3 regions of the Paenibacillus sp. 79R4 genome follow, and region 2 is predicted to be linked to each of the others. Evidence: riboswitches for the same ligand, from Rfam matches in the RefSeq annotation. Region 2 holds a riboswitch; each other region holds the start of a gene.
What was found. Region 2 has a riboswitch for thiamine pyrophosphate ahead of DMN77_RS20460 (ABC transporter substrate-binding protein). Riboswitches for the same ligand answer to the same signal wherever they lie in the genome.

Region 1 (6,813 bases), on a different contig from region 2:
ACTCCAATCGCCTATGCAAGGTATTTACTGAATCATCCGAAACGGACAGAAAGCCCCATTCATAAAATAACATCTAAATTTGATTAGACACAGCGCTTACCATCTGCTAATTTGAGCGGCAATAAGGAGCTGTCCCACAAGTAGTATGTACTACCAGGGACAGCTCCTTTTCTGCAGTAACGCCATCTATTATTACTGATATCTTACATCAGCTATCCCGAAAGGCGGCAGTAGAACCGACATTAGCAGTGCGGCTCCAACGGTAGCGCCTAGCAAGAGAACAACCCAACCATCATTCCTCGAGTACTCTGAGGGGTAATAGTAGCTTCTTTTTCCATTCCCGTCAAATGCTTTCGTCTCCATCGCCACCGCGACCCGGTGGGCCCTCCTGATTCCTTGAACAAGCAGCGGAACGATATACAGCTTAAGGCCACCGATCCATTTCATCCCACCGCGTAAGGAGCGGGCTCCGCGGATTTTCAAAGCATTGCGGCGAATCTGCAGCTCCTCCCATACCATGGGCAGCAGCCGGATCGAAGCCATAAAGCTATAAGCGAATTTGGGCGGCAGCTTCGCCTTCTGCATTAAGGCATAAAACAGAGCGACCGATGGAGTTGTCAGCACAAACAATAAGCCTTCCGAAGCAAACGTTACAGCCTTAAACCCAACATGTATGCCGCGATAGAAGCTCTCCTGAGAAATTCGGATCAGCCCCCAGGTCCACCAGATCGTATCCCCTTTGCCAAACAGAATCATTGTCGAAGAGGAGGCCAGGAAGACGATGAGGAACGGCGTCATAATAAGTGATATTTTCCAGAGTTTATGTCCGCTGAAGAACACCAGCAATAACAGAAAGCAAGTCATCTGGTAAAAGATGAAATCAAGCCGATGAGTGAAGAGTGTCAGCATAAATAGCGCAATCATACAAATCAGCTTAGCAACCGGATTCGCGCGATGAAACGAGTTACTGCGATACGGAATCAAAAAATCATTCATGTCCCCACGCCCCTGTCGCTCCATGATGCTTAGCCATTGTCTCTCCCCGGATGGTCAGCCTTCTCTCGACAAGACGTCCATTCTCTACTCGCCATTCCGAAGTCGCTATCGTGTCGGCCAGCTTCTCCTCATGCGTGATCATCACAATTGCGACTCCCTGTCTGCGAAGTCCCTCACACAGGCTTAGAATTGCAAAGGTGCTCACCGCATCCTGACCAAAAGTCGGCTCATCCAGCAGCAGCACCGGCTTATTCAGCACCGTCGCTCCAGCCACGCTTAGACGCCGCTTCTGACCCAGCGAGAGCTGATAGGGATGGCGCTGCTCCATTCCTTCTAATCCGAACTGACCTATCGCCTGCCTGACCAGAGATGATATACGGTCTTTGTCATACCCTTCTTCATATAAGGAAAAGGCAATCTCCTCACTCACTTGATCAGCTACAAACTGCATCTCTGGATTCTGAAACACAAAGCCTATTTTCCGAGCCGCCTTCACGGTTCTGCTTTTCTTCGCCTTGTCTCCACCCATATCAATTCTCTGCAGCTTGTAGGTTCCATCTGTTGGCAGAAGCCCCATTAGACTGAGCAATAATGAGCTCTTCCCCGCACCGTTTGGTCCTGTAATCACGATGAAGTCTCCGGGATAAATCTCGGCTTGCTCCACTTCAATCACAGTTCTCCGCTGTCTGTAGCCCTGAAATTGCTTCAACTCTATCAGCGGCTCTGCCAGGGTAGAATATGGGGCCTCCCTAGGGAGACTCAGAAGCCTCTCCCCTTCCCGGGACAAGAAGAAGGCTTCCCATACCCCTGGGTACCAGATCCCGAACTGCTCCAATTGTTTATGGAAGGAGGCGAACAGCTTCGTTGGAGGAGCCTGCCCGAGAATTTGTCCGTCCGGGCCAAACAGGACTACATTATCCACAAGCCCGATCATCTCTTCAATTCGATGCTCAACAATGACCAGCGTTCGTCCTTCGGCGATAGAATGAATGGCCTCCCAGATCTGCTTACGTCCTTCGGGATCAAGCAATGCAGAGGGCTCATCCAGGAACAGGACTTCAGGATCGGCCAGAAGCACCGAAGCAAGCGCCAGCCGCTGCTTCATTCCCTGCGACAATGAATTTATCGGAACATGCAAATTCTCAAAGAACAGGCCGACCTGATCCAGAGCCTGCCTCATCCGTGTCTCCATCTCTTCTCTGGGAATACATAGATTCTCCAGCACAAAGGCCAGCTCTTCATCTATGTAAGGCATACAGAACTGCGTATCCGGATCCTGGAACAACACCCCTCTCGATTCAGGAACAATTCTCTCCTTGAACCGCATCGGTACCTCGACCATCTCAGGCATGATCCCGCTCAGCATCTGAAGCAAGGTGGACTTGCCGCAACCGCTGGGCCCGAGCAATAGCACCTTCTCACCGCGCCGCACGGAGACGGAAAAGTCCTTAAATACAAATGCAGCTTCCCCTGGGAACTTCAGCCGAAGATCCTCCACCCCCAAAATAATATCGGGTACCGCAGCCGCTTGTCCGGCGACCTCAATATCAGACTCTGCCATTCCATTTGCATAAGCTGTGTTCATCATTAATCATCCAACGCCGCCAGATCCTTGGATTCAACAGGGCGAAGCAGATGGGTTACCCCTGTGCGCTCGACCGCTTTGGCCAAGCTATAGGCCAGGAATCCCGCGATGACGACCGAACTGACAGCACGCATCGAATATTTGGCAATGAACATCCATGGCGCATAATCTCCGACATATCCATAGAAAATGTCCGGTATCAGTGAGCCGATCGACGCGGCAAGACCTGCCAGACCCGCGACCGGTGCAGAGAAGTTACGATAGCGGAAAGCGGCAAATATAAGCTCTGCGGCGAGTCCCTGAAGCAGGCTATAGACAAGCAGTTGAATTCCCCATGCGCTGCCGAATAGTACCTCCACATGCGCAGCTGCAACTTCGGCAATCAGCGCCACACCCGGCTTGCGAATCAATAGAAAGACAAGTGTCGAGGCGATGAACCACATGCCGTACACCAGTTCATCCGCCTGAAAGAACAGCGGAGATAAAAGTCCATACACCGAGCTCCACAAATGATACACTACTCCGAGCACGACCGAGATTAGCACCGTCACCAGAAGATCGCTAAGCTTCAGTCCCCGTTTTTCCTTTTGCATGTTGACCTCTACCATAACCTATCACTCCTTAATTAATTTATTGCGGGGATATTCCGTCTAGAGAACAATAAAAAAACCGGCTGAATAAGCTCAGTCGGTTGTATAGTCCCAGTATGCAGACATAATAAGTCCACAAAATAAGCACGAACAGGACGATAGATTCTCTACGCTGGCATTATCCAGATCAGATTAACGGTCTGCAGCGGAGTATGCTGCCATCTCAGCCTGATTCACTCAAGCCCCCGTATCCCTATGCAATTAACATTACAATACACCACATGTTTCCAAGTTAGCAAGCATCAATTACAATATTTTTATATTTATTGCTTTCGCTCTTATTCTATGTCAAGATAGCGGAAGTAGATTGCGGCAGTTCCAACTGCCCTTCACCTATGGGAGGAAATAACAATTGGCTACCAAATGGATGATATGGATGACAGAGCTGTCTTCACGAAAATCGGTTTGCCGGCTGACTGGCCGCTTTTCCCATTCCAAATGGAGCAGGTTCGTCATTCCGCGCTTTGCTAAAGCTTATGGAATTACCCTGGATGAAGCGGAGAAGGAAATCAAAGAATACCATACTTTGAATGAATTTTTTACGCGCAGGCTCAAACCAGGAATGCGCCCGATTTGCCAGGAACCAGGCGGTGTCGCAAGCCCCGTTGATGCGCTAATTACTGCTATGGGAAAGATCCAATCCAGTACGATCCTGAATGTAAAAGGACAGGACTATTCCATTGATGAACTGCTTAACCATTCGCCGAGGAGCGAGGCTTACCGCAATGGTTATGCTTTTGTGCTCTATCTTAGCCCAACCGACTATCATCGGATTCATGCCCCAGTGAGCGGACGCAAGCTGGAGAGCGAGCATATATCGGGGAAGGTGTACCCGGTGAACCATTTTGGAATGACCCATATGCGTTCTGTACTTGCCCGCAACGAGCGGCTCATCACATATATTTCCCACGAATACGGGGAGAGCGCCGTCGTAAAAGTCGGAGCCATGAATGTCAGCAGTATCAAATATGTCGACGATGAAGCCAAAGAGTGGGAGCGCGGCGATGAGCTGGCCTATTTTGAATTTGGCTCCACTGTAGTTCTCCTGATGCAGGATAACTTCGAGCCGTCGTCCAGCCTGGATGTAGGAAGTAAAGTCAAGGTCGGAACCCTGCTCGGGCATCTTCACAATTCTAAGCTGAGTCACTAATCGTACAAAAAAACCTGAGTGCGTGCGACTCAGTTTTTTTCTTTGTCTAACTTTATTTTCAATCCCGCGCGCTCATCTTATTTCAGAAGGACTTTTCCCCGTATACTGCTTGAATTGACGGCTGAAGAAAAATATGTCCCTATACCCCAAAGCATCGGCCACTTCGGTTACATTCATGCCTGCATGCAAGAGCAGATGCTGAGCGCGATCAATCCTGCATTTAATAATATAAGTCTGCACGGACATGCCGATGATCTCTTTGAATTTAATTGAGAAGTAACGCGCTGACAAACCGGCTCGGGCGGATAAATCTTCAACTTTATGCGGCAATCCGGGATGCTGCAGAACATAATTAGCCACCTCATGGATGACCTCGACCAGCTGATTGCTTACTTTCTTCTCCCGGGGAACCTCACGCTCCTCGCGCAGCAAATAGATGAGAAGTTGCTTCAGGATCAGACGAGCCTCCTCCTCCGCTCCATAGGCATTCACCAGGAACAAGCGTACATAGCGAGACAGCATATATTCAAAATCAAGGGTATTGTCCAATACCCGATAAGATCCGGGAACTTCCATGACAGGCTCATCTATATCAAAATGAATATATGTAAGTACTAGCGGCCGTTGCGGATTATGCGTCGCAGTCGGATGATCGCCTTTACGAAACAAGAAGCAGCTTCCTTTACTCACTTGAAAAGTCTGGTTGTTCAGGACGACGTTCCCTTCCCCGCTCCACACATAGAATAAATCATAGTTCTCCAGCGCTTTATCTCGCTTGCGCCACTTCCAGTTAGGTTCGCATACAATTTTGGCAAATGCCGGCTTCAGAATAAAAGATGATGGTGAAACGTGAAGCATGTCCTTCCCTCCCCCAAAATTTTTTCCCTTGTAAGAGGTTGTTCAAAAAGTTCGCTTTTGATCAGAAAAACAGAAAGCTTATGCCCACATCAAATTTGAAATTAGCTGGGCTACGCACGATGCTTACAAGGTTATGTTTTCTACGGATACCTTCTAGAGGCTTGTAAGTATTATACTCATTTTAATACCAGTTGAACATCTTCTTGGGGTTCCATTCACCTAGAGGAATAGAAGGAAATCATCGTGACGGCTTATGTTGTAAATGATATAATGTAAGGCAGTCTAAAACGGATTTGTCCTAAAGCGGCTGTTCAAAAGCGGTATACTCGGCATCAAATCTTGAATTCAGCCTGCTACTGGAAACCATAAAAATAAACGATCGGAAGGATGGAACGAGAATGAGCCTGAATCCACTTGCAGAGCAGTTGAACCAGACCTTGCAGCAAGGCTATGTTTATGACATGTTATCTCAGCTGGGTAAGGAGATTTACTTCCCGAAGGAAGGAATCCTGAGCCAGTCCGCTGAAGCATCCGCAGGGGCTAAGAAGTATAATGCGACGATTGGTATCGCAACCGAAAATGGCATCCCTATGCATCTTTCCGCCATTCAAGACACCCTGTCCGCCTATAAACCGCAGGATTTGTACCCTTATGCACCACCGGCTGGCAAACCGGAATTGCGTAAATTATGGCGTGAGAAGATGATCGAGGAGAATCCTGCACTTGACGGTAAGAGCTTCGGGAACCCGGTGGTTACTAATGCGTTGACGCATGGTCTGAGCGTAGTTGCCGATCTGTTTGTGGATGAAGGCGATGTCGTCGTCTATCCGGATAAAAATTGGGAGAATTATGAGCTGACCTTCGGCATTCGCCGCCATGCCCATATTGTCAACTATCCCCTCTTTACTGAAGATATGAAGTTTAACAGTGCTGGCCTTCGCGAGGCTCTGCTGGCGCAGCAAGACAAAGGCAAAGCGATCGTCATTCTTAATTTTCCGAACAACCCGACAGGCTATACGCCGGGAGCCAAGGAAGGTCAAGAGATCGTGTCGGCGATTCACGAAGCTGCTGAAGCCGGCATCAATGTCGTTGTCGTTACGGATGACGCCTATTTCGGCCTGTTCTTCGAGGAATCGATGACGGAATCCCTGTTCGGCAAGCTGGCTGGCCTCCATCCGCGAATCCTTCCGATCAAGGTGGACGGAGCCACGAAGGAAGAGTATGTATGGGGCTTTAGAGTCGGCTTTATTACCTTTGCGAACGATAATGCTGATGTCCTTGCCGCGTTGGACCAGAAGACAACAGGTATTATTCGCGCCACGATCTCCAGCGGCTCGCACCCTTCGCAGACCTTCATCCTTCAAGCGCTCAAGTCGCCTGATTTCCATGCGCAGAAGGAAGAGAAGTTCCAAATTATGAAGAGACGCGCCAATAAGGTGAAGACGCTGCTCGATAGCGGTAACTACGGAGACGTATGGGATTACTATCCCTTCAATTCCGGATACTTTATGTGTCTCAAGCTGAAGACAGTAAATGCTGAAGCGCTGCGTCAGCATCTGATTCGCGAATACGGC
Region 2 (6,813 bases):
TGCCCGGGCCTGCTTCCCCGAACCCCCATGTGATTGCTGTATCGTTACTTTCTGTCCTTTTTCCTTCTCCCAGTAGGTCGCAAATGCTTTATTGTAGCTCTCGTACAATTCCCGAGTAGGGTCGTAAGATACGTTCAGTAACTGGACGCTCTTCCCTTTGTCTCCATCCGCGCCAGCAGTCGCGCTCGCTTTGTCATTCGCTTTGTCTCCGCCGCAGGCGACCAGGGCCACCGACATAGCCAGCACCAAACTGACCAGAATACTCTGCTTCACCACTTTACTCATCGTATCACTTCCCATCTTCTCCCATAGTATCTTGCCTACCAAGCAAGCAGGAACCTTTTCCGACCGTATAAGGAAACCTTCTACGGGGCTGTCATAGCCAGCTGTACACCCGTTCCCCTAAGGTTTGGTCTTCTTCGCAATAGAATTCAGAACTCATCAGCTCCGCTGATTCGCTCTGTATCTATAACAAAAAACGGAGAAACGCCCTGCTCCCAACGGTCAAACCGAGCCGCTACCCGTGTCTGCCTAGGCAAGTAGAGCGTTCCTCCGTCCGTACGGTGAGAACATCTTTAATTATTCCTACCTGTTTAGTATGTTATGGTGTTATTTTATATGTACTGGGTTTTCTTGTCAAACGTTTTTTTCTCTGGAAAATGATAAGTTTCAACGTTAGCTGTGTTTAATCAAAAAAAACGGCAGAGCAGATGAGCTTCTGGCTCTCCTGTCTACCGAATTTATAGAAGTGCATAATTAGTTCCTGTTTAAAATATCCTATCCCACATGAACAGTGGGGGACTTTTGGAACGGCCTCCGTTACTCTAATACGGGTTCAACACAGACTGCTTGACTTATGGCCAGCTCCTGCCCCGTCGCGGTCAGCTTGCCGCTAGCGGCATCGCGTTTGAAAGAGACGATATTGCCGCTGAATTGATTCGCGACCAGCACATAGTCGTTCAGAACAGCGAAGTTGCGCGGCCAGCTTCCTCCGGTCGATGTCCATTCCGGATCAACCAGTCTGCCTGTTACCGCGTCGACCTCAAAGCGTACAATGCTGTCGTGACCACGATTGGAGCCGTATAAATAACAGCCGTCCTCAGACAGATGAATATCCGCCGGATAGCTCTCTCCTGTAAAGTCCTCAGGAATCGTAACGACATGGTCAATAATGTCTAATCTGCCTTCCGCCTTATTATAGCTATAGATAGTAATCGTATTGTTCAGCTCATTAATTCCATAGGCGTACTGATCATTTGGATGAAGAACGAAATGCCTTGGGCCAGCTCCCGGAGGCAACGCCACTTCGCTATGGTGCGCCATACCGCCATCGTGCATGCTATAAATAAAGATCCGGTCCGCCCCCAGATCCGATGCAAAGGCATATTTCCCCTCCAGATCGGTCACCGCGCTATGAGCATGGGCTTTCTCCTGGCGATCGGCCACCGGACCTGTGCCGACCTGCTGAACTTTCGCCGCCATACGGCTTGCTTCTCCTTGCTCACCCAGGGCAAAACGATTCACAGTCCCACTGGAATAGTTCGATACGATTACATCCCCGTTAGGCAGCGAAGCCAGATGACATGGGTCCGCCCCCTCTGTTGGCACGGAGTCCAGCTCCGTTAGCGCTCCGCTGCCAATATCGATCCCATAGCTGACAAGACGGCCTTCAGACTGTTCGCTCACCGCGTACAATCTTGAAGCTTCCCCATTTACAATGACAAAGGATGGATTCAATATTCCGGAGCATTGGCTTACGATACGCAAAGCTCCTGTCTGTTGATTCAAGCCGCATAAGTAGATGCCCGGCTCCTCCGGTTTTGCGTATGTACCTACATAAAATGGAATTTCATCCTTCAGACCAAATTGCGTCATATCCTTCATCCTCTCGATTATAATTTGTTTTTTATATATTTTGACCGTTCCCGCATCTATAGCCCGGGTCCGGTTGATGCATACATCCATATGTGATTATTATCATGGTGAGGATTTATGATATAATGATTTCGCCTAAGAGGTAATTCAAAACGTTGATTTTTAGCGTAACTGACCCACCAAATACATTAAAGAAGGGGTGTTATTGTGGACGCCATTAGCCCTTTTTATATGCGGATCATTGCAACGGCTGTTATGATCCTGATGGCCGTATCAGTCATCATCGTCAGACTTAAGGCCAGCAACCGTCCGGTGACGATCAAGAAGATTATTATTCCTCCGCTTGGTATGGCTACCGGTTTCGCCATGTTCGTGGAGCCGCAGATGCGGATTCCCGTCCTGTATGGAGTCATTGCTTTTGCTGCAGGCTGGCTTTTGTTCTCCTATCCGCTCATTCGCACTACTCATTTTGAAATGAAGGACGGACAAGTCTTTGCCAAAAGATCCAGCGGATTCGCCTTCATTCTGATCGGTCTGCTTGTGATTCGACTGGCTCTGCATGAAGTGATCGAGCAATATGTCTCCATTCTTCAGACCGGCTCGCTCTTCTTTATTCTCGCCTTCGGTATGATTGTACGCTGGCGGCTCTATATGCTCAAGAAGTATCGCGCCGTTACGAATCAGACCGAGATGAACCCAGTAAATCCCGAAGCATGAAGCGATTAACCCTATCTTAAACAAGATTGGCAGCCAGAACAAGTGGCTGCAGATCAGGGCAGCGACTCCTTCCCCTCCGCGGTTAATGGCTCCATCTCTTCGGAGATGCGAAGCGATGATATTGCATTTTCTAACTGGACATATCTGCAACAGCGAACTATAATGGCAATTGTAATCCGTAGTTCAATAGTTCAGGGGAGCTGGAATAGGCCGGCTGAGATTGTATCCCGCGAAGATACTGACCCTTTAACCTGATCTGGGTAATGCCAGCGTAGGAAGAAATGCAGGTATGAAGCTATGCTCATATTCAAGTGCACCTATGCGTCCCGATCCGGGGCGCTTTTTTTGCATCCTGTATATTTAAGCCTATTAACTATCGGCTTCATTCGGAAGTGATCAGGGACACTAGAAGTGTAAGTTCCTCTGGAAGTGCGTGTTCAAAAAGTTCAGTTTTCAGCGAAGCAAAGGCTGGAACAAGCTGGGGCCGGGGCCTGAGGAGCGAAGCTGCACGTTTTCGTTAGAGAACGACTTTGTAAGCATCTGCTTAAAGCCCGGCTGAATTCAGGATTCGATGTCGAATAAGCGCTTGGTGTTACTTTATGTTAGATATAGAACTGATAGGTTAGCAGCTGCACTGATCAGATTTTATATCGCGGGAAAGACTACCTTGCGCATCGCGATCGCTCCTCCTTGAATCGGCCTCGAAGGTTTTCTGATCCAAATTGGCCTTTTTGGAACTGCTTCTGGAAGTGAATACGGATTAGACATTTTGAAGGAGGGAATATCATTGCATCGATCAAAATGGATTCTGCTTGCCCTGTCCTGCCTGCTTGTTATCATCGCAGGTTGTGGCCAAGCGAATAACGCCAACACCCCGGCCGATAATGGAAATGCGGCAACGGGAGAACAGACGAAGGAACTGCACGATGTTAAATTCGTACTGGATTGGAGTCCGAATACGAACCATACTGGCCTCTATGTCGCACAGGCCAAAGGCTTCTATGAAAAGGAGGGCCTGAAGCTGGACATCCTGCTGCCGGGCTCTGGCGGTGCGGACGCAATGGTGGCATCCGGTGAGGTGCCTTTCGGAATCAGCTATCAGGAGAGCGTGACACAAGGCCGCACCCAAGGCGTGCCCCTCGTCTCAATCGCGGCCGTTATTCAGCATAATACATCCGGCTTTGCCGCGCCTGTGGACCGGAACATCAAGACACCTAAGGATTTTGAAGGAAAAAGCTACGGCGGCTGGGGCTCACCTGTCGAAGAGGCCGTCATGAAATCGATCATGGACATCGATGGCGGGGATGTTAGCAAGGTAAAAATGATCAATATGGGCGAAGCCGACTTCTTCACCGCCGTGAAAAGAGATATCGATTTCGCCTGGATTTTTTATGCCTGGACGGGGATCGAAGCCGAGCTGCGCGGCGAACCGCTCGATATGCTCTACGTAAAAGACTATTCGGATAAGCTCGACTACTATACTCCGGTTATTACAACCAATGAGAAGCTGATCAAGGACGATCCTGAATTAATCAAGGCCTTCCTGCGTGCCACTTCCAAAGGATATCAATATGCGATCCAGCATCCGGAGGAAGCAGCTGATATTCTGCTGAGTGCTGTTCCTGATCTCGATAAAGACCTGGTTATGGCCAGTCAGAAATGGCTTAGCCCGAAATACCAGGATGATGCTGCCCGTTGGGGGGAGCAGAAGCAATCCGTATGGCAGAATTACTCCGATTGGATGTATGAGAAGAAGCTGATTGAGAAACCGCTGGATACAGATGCTGCTTTCACCAATAATTTTCTGCCGGAGAACAAATAACAAGATGCCTGCACTATAAATGTAAACCTCAATTTCTATAAGTATGTACTCAAGGGGCCCGTTAGCAGCACCAAGACGGTTCTACAATTCTGTGATCAGAGAGGATGTCCATATATGGCTAATGCATTAGTAAGTATTCAGATTATTCCGAAGACACCGGGCGGGGAAGATTCGATTCCTTACGTCGATCGTGCAATTGAAGTCATTCAGGCTTCTGGTGTGAAGTATCAGGTGAGCCCGCTGGAGACAACAATGGAGGGCGAGCTCAGCCGACTGCTGGACATTGTCAAAGAAATGAACGAAGCTGTCATTGAATTCGGTAGCAAAAATGTAATCTCCCAGATTAAAATCTACTACAATCCGGAAGGTGCCAGCATGGATAAACTGACGGAGAAATACCGTCCATGAGACTCCGACGTATCTGGAGCAGTGTATGGCCGCCCCTTGTGGCGGTCATCTTGTTCCTCATTCTATGGCAAACGGCCACATCTTTATTTAATATCGATAAGTGGATGCTGCCGAGCCCTGTCGATATCGCGCAAGAAGCGAAGGCTGGTGTGGCCGGATTGTGGGAGCATACACAGGCTACGCTTAAGCTGATGCTGCTAGGGTTCTCGATCGGTACCCTCGTTGGGCTTCTGGTCGCTTTTGTACTGCACTATATCCCTTTTCTTAGAAAAGCGCTCTATCCGCTGATCATTCTCAGCCAGAATGTTCCGATCATCGCCTTGGCCCCCTTGCTTATGATCTGGTTTGGATTTGGGATTCTACCTAAAATCATCGTCATTACCCTGGTCTGCTTCTTTCCCATTGCAGTGGCGGCTATGGACGGGTTAAGCCGTACAGATCGAGTTATGCTGGACTATATGCGGATGGCCGGAGCTTCAAAGTGGAATATTTTCACCAAGCTGGAAGTGCCGTATGCATTACCCGCGATCATGTCCGGGGCAAAGATTGCCGCTACCTACAGCGTTATGGGGGCGATCATCGCAGAATGGATCGGCGCGGACAAAGGCATCGGTTATTATATGATGCTGCAGAAATCATCCTTTCGCACCGATAAAATATTCGTCGCTATTGCGATCATCGTAACGATTAGCCTGGCGATGTTCCTGCTTATCTCATTCATTGAGAAATGGCTTATTCGCTACCATCCGTCCAATGATGATAAATAGAAAGGGGCTTACGCCATGAATACAAAGATGAATGAGCACACGCCGCTCCCTCTCGCTCTGGAAGTCCAGATGGCCCGTCTGGCATTTCGCGAGAGAAAACAAAGTTTGCCTGTGCTGAATAATGTCTCATTATCCGTTCCAACCGGGAAGTTTGTGTCCATAATCGGTCCGTCCGGCTGCGGAAAGAGCACTTTATTCCACGTCATCGGCGGCCTGGTCAAGCCGGACGCGGGCAAGGTGCTGCTGCATGGCGCAGACATCACAGGGCAGCGTGGCCACATCAGCTATGTTCCGCAAAAGCCAGCGCTTTTTCCTTGGCGCAGCACGCTCGACAATGTTATTCTGGCCAGAGAAATTGCGGGCATGCCGATGAAAGCGGCACGTGAAGAAGCAAGAGCCTGGCTGACCAAGGCCGGATTGGCTGAATTCGAACAGGCTTACCCCCACAAGCTGTCAGGCGGTATGCAGCAGCGCGCTTCCTTCTTACGTGGCCTGCTTGCTCCGCAGGAAGTTCTCTGCCTGGACGAACCCTTCAGCGCGCTTGATGCCTTAACCCGAAGCGATATGCAGCGCTGGCTGCTCGATATATGGGAAGAGAATCAGCGCACTGTGCTTATGATTACACATAGCATTGAAGAAGCGCTTATGCTGTCGGATACGATCTATTTATTTTCCAGCAGACCGGCGTCCATATTGCACAAGATCGATGTCCCTTTTGCCCGTCCTCGCTCGGAGCAACTGCTTGATGATCCTCGCTTCCTGGAGCTTAAGCGTGAGATCGCCGCTCAAATGCGCGAACAAATGCACAAAAAAACAGCCGCGGTGAATTGACTACTGTCGTCACTTTCGGCTGTTTTTTTTATTGGCAAGTATACTCTGTGATCTTTACTTGATCGACATCCTGCATCAGCAGCAACCACTGCCGGATATATTCCGGCTCTGTATCTACAGCGATAAGCCAGGACGTCTGATAGACCTCTCTGCTCGCTTCCTTTCCTAACCACATCGGTACCTTCGGATTGCTGTCGAACACCTGATGAACGGCTCCAAGCTTAGCATCGATCATGCAAATGCGCAGTAAAGGCTGCTCACAATCCAAAGATAATACTACTTGCAAATTAATCACTCTCATACCAGCCATCATGGCTTCTTTCAGTTTCTTGTCACTTACATCCGGGTACTCGAGAATTTGCAGATCTGCTTGCATCAATGATGTATCCTCCA
Region 3 (6,813 bases), on a different contig from region 2:
CGAATGCCGACAAAGCCCGAGTTAGAGCGTACAACGGGCCGTCAATACCGGGATATCAAATCCGCTCTGGATGTGTTGGTGCAGGAAAGGTATATTTTCTGGCCGGATAACCCTCAACTTGATACGATTGTGATTCTGGAAGGATGGGAACGGGATGCATTTATTCCTAAATCCAAGCCAACTATATTCGAGTAACCTTGATTTTCTGAATTATCATTGGGAATAGCCGAGGAAAGTAGAATCGGGATTAAGAATTGCAAAACTAAAATGTATTGTATATGCTTGTTTCATCTAGAAACTGTTGGCTCCAATGAGATTAAGGGCATTAGAGCAGCACAATTACTGAGGGGAGGATTTCATAATCATGAGTACATCACAGTTGTTTGCCAGACCACAGCTTGCTGATTGTGTGCCTGACCTAGTTGCTACGGCGCGGGGAGATAAGAAGGCTACACTGGTTATCAAGAATGCGAAGCTGGTCAATGTATGTTCCGGAGAGATTCAGGACGGTATATCGATTGGCGTTCAAGGCAGCCGGATTGCCTTCGTGGGGACGGATGCCAGCCATATGATCGGTGCAGATACGAAGATCATCGATGCTGCCGGACGTTATGTTGCTCCAGGTTTGCTGGACGGTCATTGTCATATTGAGAGCAGTCAGATCACACCAACCCAATTCGCCAGAGCCGTGCTTCCGAAGGGTACGACGGGCGGATTTTTTGATGCTCATGAGATTACCAATGTATTGGGATTGCCGGGCCTGAGACTCATGCTGGACGAAGCCAGACAAACCCCGCTTGCCGCTTATATGCAGGTTGCTTCTTGTGTTCCGTCTACAGGTCCGGATATGGAGACGGCGGGCGCTGAGATCGGCCCGGCAGAGGTTGCTGAAGCCTTCACTTGGGGGCCTGATATGATCGCTTTGGGCGAAGTTATGAACTTCCCAGGCGTAGTATTTGGTGACGAGAAGATGATTGGAGAGATTCAGGCTACGCTGCGTGCGGGCAGAGTAGCGGACGGGCACTATACGTGGCCGGTGGATGACTGGAGAATATCTGCTTATGCGGCCAGCGGCATTACCGGCTGCCATGAGAGCGTGAACGCTGAGGATGTTATCGAGCGTGTCAGAAGAGGCATGTACGCCAAAATGAGACGCGGTTCAGCTTGGCATGATGTTGCCGAATCGATTAAGGCGCATACCGACTATGGCATTGATACACGTCGCATGATGCTCGTTACAGACGATCGCAGCCCGGAATCTCTTGTTGATGAGGGACATATGGACTTTGTAGTTCGTCATGCGATCTCGCAGGGCGTACGTCCGGTAACGGCTTTCCAGATGGCGACGATCAATACGGCAGAACGCTTTGGGGTTGCCCGGGACGTGGGCACCATTACGCCAGCTTCTATCGCTGACATTATCATCCTTGATGGAAATCTGGCCGATGTGAACGTTGTAATGACGATTGCGGCTGGACAAGTTGTGGCCGAGAATGGCAAGATGACTGTGGAATTGCCTGAATTCGAATATCCGCAGGAGGCTATTAACTCGGTGCACCTTACCCGAGCTGTGACTGAGCAGGACTTTGTGATCGAAGCGCCAATCCAGTCCGGTGAATTGACGGCGCGAGCTATTGGGGTTCGCGAGAACCATGTGGATACGACCGAAGACCTCGTGTATGTACGGATCGAGAACGGACAGGTAGCCCTTAGGGTAGAGGATGGCATTTCCAAGCTGGCTGTCATTGAGCGTCACAAAGGAACGGGCAATAAGACCGTAGGCCTGGCATCGCGCGTTGGCTTCAATGTGCCGGCTGCAATCGCAACGACCGTTGCTCATGACTGTCATAATGTGATGATCATCGGCAATTCCGATGCTCTGATGGCCAAGGCTGCAAATACCGTTGCTGAAATGCAGGGCGGTATCGCGGTTGTTACCGAAGACAAGATCGTCAAGCTGCCGCTGCCGGTGGCCGGATTGATGTCAAATGCGCCGTTCGAACAGGTGGCCGAGCAATCCCGTGCGGTAAGCCAGGCGTTGTATCAAGCAGGCTGCACAATGAACTATGCCTTCATGACCTTGTCACTGCTGGCGCTGGTGGTTATTCCTGAACTGCGTATTTCCGATCTTGGTCTGTTCAAGATGACAGAGCAGGGCTTCGTGAAGGTTCCTTTGTTCGTCGAGGAGCCATAAGACAGGCAACAGGGACTGTCACTATTTGACATACGGCTGCTGCCATAGTTAAATAATAGGTAATTGAATAGGAAATCCACTAGGGGAGTCGTGATAACGACTGAGACAGGATAAATCCTGGACCCTTTGAACCTGATCTAGTTAGCACTAGCGTAGGAAAGTGGAGTCGGACTGAATTGCTATAGCTATATTTGTTAAGTGACAGGCCGCTCCATATCCGGAGCGGCCTTTTTGCTGTGTAAACCGGACAGGGATTTGCATCTGCATTTGATATATTCATGCGAATCAAGGGGGTTCATCAGCCCTCATAGCGGATTTCTTTATTCAGGAGATATGCAAGTTGAACAAATGAAAACTTAGTCATTTGGGAGGATAGTTCAACTTTTATCGTTTCAAAAAAATTTGGAGGTGGAGATCATGAGTTTTACGAGACAGCTTCGTCAGCAAGCAGATTCTATTTTTCAAGCTATTTATAAACATTCATTTGTACGTGGGATCGCGGACGGAACATTGAAGCGGGAGCAGCTGATCCATTATGTGAAGCAGGATTTTGAGTATTTGAACGCCTTTATGCGGATTTATGGCATTGCCATATCCAAGAGCCGGACGCGGGAAGAGATCGAGATGTTCAACGAGCAGATCAACTTCGTGCTGCATAGCGAAGTGCACCCGCATAACAATTTTTGCCGCGTGGCTGGCGTTACTTATGAGGAACTCCAGGGGTTCCCGCTGGCTCCCTCAGCCCATCATTATATCCGCCATATGCTAACCGTTGCGCACGAAGGCAGCCTGGGTGAGATCGTATCCGCTTTGCTGCCGTGTCCTTGGACCTATATCGAAATCGGCCAGCGTTTGCTGGAGGAAGTCAAACCGGATGAATCGCATCCGTTCTACGATTGGATCGATTTCTACGGGGGAGGAATGTCGGATCTGACCGAACGATTCTGCCGTTATGTGGACGATTGGGCTGAGCGCGTGACCGAAGCCGAGCGGCTGCGGATGAGAGAGCATTTTCTGCTGAGCTGCCAACTGGAATATATGTTCTGGGACATGGCCTTCCGCGAGGAAGAATGGCCGGTTGCTATGAATTTAGGAAGCGGGGCTGAAAGAGTATAAGAACTGAAATTTGAGTGTATGTGTGGTGGAACTGAATGAGTATGAGTGCAGAAATGGGAGTGTAAGTGAACTGGAACGGAATGAATATAAAAGCTGAAATTAGGTATGCAGCTGGGAATGATGCAGCCGTAGAGGTAGGAACAGTTAAGGGATCGGAGCTTCAGTATGCTGGCTGGGAATCATCTGGTCTGCCGTGATTCGCCGAGTAGCAGTGAAATGGACTATTAACTTATTGCGCCATCAGATAAACAGATGGGAAGGGTACCGGACTACAAATTTGAGAATGGGGTTGATTTGCAATGAGTACACTCGAACAGGATATTGCTGCACTATTAACTAAAGTACAGAAGGCAAGGCCGCTCGTACATAATATGACGAACGTGGTCGTTACCAATTTCACTGCGAACGGTCTGCTTGCGCTTGGCGCGTCACCAGTGATGGCCTATGCCAGGGAAGAAGTAGCAGATATGGCCAAGGTGGCTGGTGCGCTGGTACTGAATATCGGCACGCTGTCGACGGAGCAGGTGGACGCAATGATCATCGCCGGGAAGTCAGCCAATCTTCATGGTGTTCCCGTACTTTTGGACCCAGTAGGTGTAGGGGCGACTCGCCTTCGTACGGAGTCAGCCCAGCGAATTCTTCGTGAAGTGAAGATTTCTCTAATTCGCGGTAATGCTTCCGAAGTCGCTAACCTGGTTGGTGAGGTCTCAGACATTAAAGGAGTAGATGCGGCCGAGAGCAGTGCGGGAGCAAATGCGGAAATCGCACTCCGGGCGGCTCGCCAATTTAATGCAATAGTAGCCATTACTGGCAAAGAAGATGTTATAGCTGATGGGGTCCATTACCGGGTCATCAGCGGCGGAGATGTGCTGCTGACGCAGGTGACCGGAGCAGGCTGCTTGCTGACATCTGTGCTGGGGGCTTTCGCAGCGGTCGAGCGCGATATGATGCTTGCGGGCACAGCGGGATTGGCTTATTACGGTGCGGCGGCAGCCCGTGCTGCGGAGCGGACCGCCTCGTTAGGTCCTGGCAGTTTCCAGGTTGCTTTTCTGGATGAACTGGCTAAGCTTCATCCACATTCAGTAAAGGGGTATGCAGCTATAGCTGAGCCGAATAGCAAGGCTGCAGGGGGGGAATCAAGATGAGTATTCCTAGAGCTCTGACGATCGCCGGTTCGGATAGCGGCGGCGGCGCCGGAATTCAGGCTGATCTCAAGACCTTTCAGGAGCTGGATGTGTTTGGGATGTCGGCGATTACTGCGATTACAGTTCAGAATACGCTTGGTGTTGAGAAGGTATATCCGTTGCCGCCTGAGGCATCCGCCGAGCAGATCAGGGCGGTAGGTTCGGATATCGGCGTCGACGCGCTCAAGACAGGAATGCTCTTCAACGCGGAAATTATAGAACAGGTCGCGGGACAGATTGCCAGCTTCGGTTGGCGAAATGTTGTTATTGATCCGGTGATGATCGCCAAAGGCGGAGCGTCGCTGCTGCTCACCGAAGCGATTCAGGCGATGAAGGAGCATTTGCTCCCGCTTGCCCTGATCGTTACGCCGAATATCCCAGAGGCGGAGGTGCTATCCGGCATCCAAATCCGTACGATGGAGGACCGCCGCGAAGCTGCGAAGCGTATCGCTGAATATGGTGCGCGAACCGTGGTCATCAAGGGCGGTCATGATCATGGGGAGCGAGTAATAGATCTATTGTACGATGGCAGCACATTTACAGGACTCGCTGGCAGACGCATTAAGACCAAGCATACGCACGGGACCGGCTGCACCTTCTCGGCCGCCATCGCGGCAGGCCTGGCAAAGGGGCTGACGGTAGAGCGGGCTGTTGAGGAGGCGCGCGCTTTCATCCAAGCGGCGATTGAGGACACCTTGGAGCTGGGGCAGGGTCATGGACCAACCAATCATTGGGCCTACTGTCGAAGGAGGGTGAAGGTCTGATGAATGAGGATATGATGTCTGTGAAGGCAAGCGCGGGCGGAAACGATCGGGAAAGCGCAGCGGAAGAAGCCCGGGGAAATGATGGAATGAGGAAAAGGAAATGGGAAGTTGGCAAGTGCGATTTGGTAAATCAAGGTCCGTTAGACGATGGTATGAAGGGGAATGGGGAATTCGGCAGAAAACACGCCAGAATCTCTTCTGATCGGATGCGAGAGTATTTACAGCTCTATCTGGTAGTGGGTACTGTGAACTGCAAAGAAAATCCAGTCAAGGTCGTGCGCGAGGCGCTGGAGGGCGGAGTTACACTCGTTCAGCTCCGGGAGAAAGGGCCCGGAAGTCTGACGGGGGGAGCCCGGCTGGAGCTCGCCAGGCGGCTGCGGGCCTTGTGCCACAGCGCGGGAGCTTTGTTCATCGTCAATGACGATGTAGAGCTGGCGCTGGCGGTGGATGCCGATGGGGTTCACATCGGCCAGGAGGACGGGGCGGCGGACCGCGTGCGTGCCCGTATCGGCGAGCGGATACTGGGGGTATCCGCGATTACGGGCAGCGAGGCAAGGTCCGCCATCCGGCAGGGGGCCGATTACCTCGGTATCGGCCCGATCTCCCCCACGAGCTCCAAGGGGGATGCTCGTGCTGTGCAGGGCCCGCAGGTGCTGGAGGCACTGCGGGCCCAGGGCATTGCCCCGCCGATCGTCGGTATCGGCGGGATTACCGCGGCGCGCGCGGCGGAGGTCATGTCCGCCGGGGCGGATGGTGTCGCCGTGATCTCGGCGATCCCCCAGGCGGACGACGCCCGGGGCGCCGCGGCCGCGATCAAGCGCGAGGTGCTGCGCGCTCTGGCAGCTCAAGCATAGCTTTAGTCTCCTCGCAGGGCTCAGAGGCGTAGCGGGCTCTTGCTAACGATAACGAAACTATGGAACGCTATTTCCTTCAAAACAATAACTAATATATTGTTCGGACCTAACGTTCATAGCTATCTACTACCCCCGACTATTAGCTGTAACTTCTCCCTACTTGACATCGTAGGGGGCCTCCCTCGGAATTAGAATGCGCCCATGCATCATAGGTGGCCTTCTTCAGCAGCGCTGCACTGGCGGCCTGTTTTTTTATACCGTTTCAGCCTGATTGCTTTTTTCACTAGTATCGATATCAAGATGTATCAGGCAAGTCAAATAGCGCCTACCCCGTACTACCACACAACCGGGGAGACGCTATTTTTATGCCAAGATCAAAGGTTTGCCTTCTGTCGTTAGGCTGGGACTCGATAGGCTTTGGCGGGAGATGTGACTGTGGGCCATTGCCATTGCTATGCGACGTTGTCCCCTTGTGCCCCAATGGGCTTCATGTCACAAGGGGTGCCCCAATGGTCGTGTTTGAGATATCGCATGGAGTGCGATATATTGACTGTATTCAGGGATGATTTGTACAGGGGGATGCTAGTAATCATGTTAGATATATTAATCGTTGATGATGATCGGCATATTCGCGAGCTGGTGAGCTATCATTTGCAGAATGAGGGATATCGGGTGGTCGAGGCGGCTGATGGCAATGAGGC

Region 1: another riboswitch for thiamine pyrophosphate. It lies ahead of DMN77_RS14635 (ECF transporter S component); the one in region 2 lies ahead of DMN77_RS20460 (ABC transporter substrate-binding protein).
Region 3: another riboswitch for thiamine pyrophosphate. It lies ahead of tenA (thiaminase II); the one in region 2 lies ahead of DMN77_RS20460 (ABC transporter substrate-binding protein).

The regions. Positions count from the first base shown of each region.
Region 1 covers NZ_QJOT01000009.1:124,231-131,043, reverse strand. The annotation lists gene DMN77_RS14650 (YheC/YheD family endospore coat-associated protein) at 1-87, shown strand, start outside; gene DMN77_RS14645 (energy-coupling factor transporter transmembrane component T family protein) at 193-996, opposite strand; gene DMN77_RS14640 (ABC transporter ATP-binding protein) at 989-2,584, opposite strand; gene DMN77_RS14635 (ECF transporter S component) at 2,584-3,189, opposite strand; TPP riboswitch at 3,319-3,430, opposite strand; gene asd (archaetidylserine decarboxylase) at 3,584-4,381, shown strand; gene DMN77_RS14625 (helix-turn-helix domain-containing protein) at 4,454-5,239, opposite strand; gene DMN77_RS14620 (aminotransferase class I/II-fold pyridoxal phosphate-dependent enzyme) at 5,644-6,813, shown strand, end outside.
Region 2 covers NZ_QJOT01000019.1:913-7,725, reverse strand. The annotation lists gene DMN77_RS20475 (sulfate ABC transporter substrate-binding protein) at 1-285, opposite strand, end outside; gene DMN77_RS20470 (lactonase family protein) at 820-1,875, opposite strand; gene DMN77_RS20465 (CcdC family protein) at 2,080-2,592, shown strand; TPP riboswitch at 2,776-2,887, shown strand; gene DMN77_RS20460 (ABC transporter substrate-binding protein) at 3,380-4,414, shown strand; gene DMN77_RS20455 (thiamine-binding protein) at 4,529-4,822, shown strand; gene DMN77_RS20450 (ABC transporter permease) at 4,819-5,589, shown strand; gene DMN77_RS20445 (ABC transporter ATP-binding protein) at 5,605-6,420, shown strand; gene DMN77_RS20440 (hypothetical protein) at 6,449-6,799, opposite strand.
Region 3 covers NZ_QJOT01000008.1:186,863-193,675, forward strand. The annotation lists gene DMN77_RS13480 (hypothetical protein) at 1-195, shown strand, start outside; gene DMN77_RS13485 (adenine deaminase) at 365-2,194, shown strand; TPP riboswitch at 2,266-2,370, shown strand; gene tenA (thiaminase II) at 2,612-3,310, shown strand; gene thiM (hydroxyethylthiazole kinase) at 3,610-4,455, shown strand; gene thiD (bifunctional hydroxymethylpyrimidine kinase/phosphomethylpyrimidine kinase) at 4,452-5,258, shown strand; gene thiE (thiamine phosphate synthase) at 5,411-6,112, shown strand; gene DMN77_RS13510 (response regulator transcription factor) at 6,704-6,813, shown strand, end outside.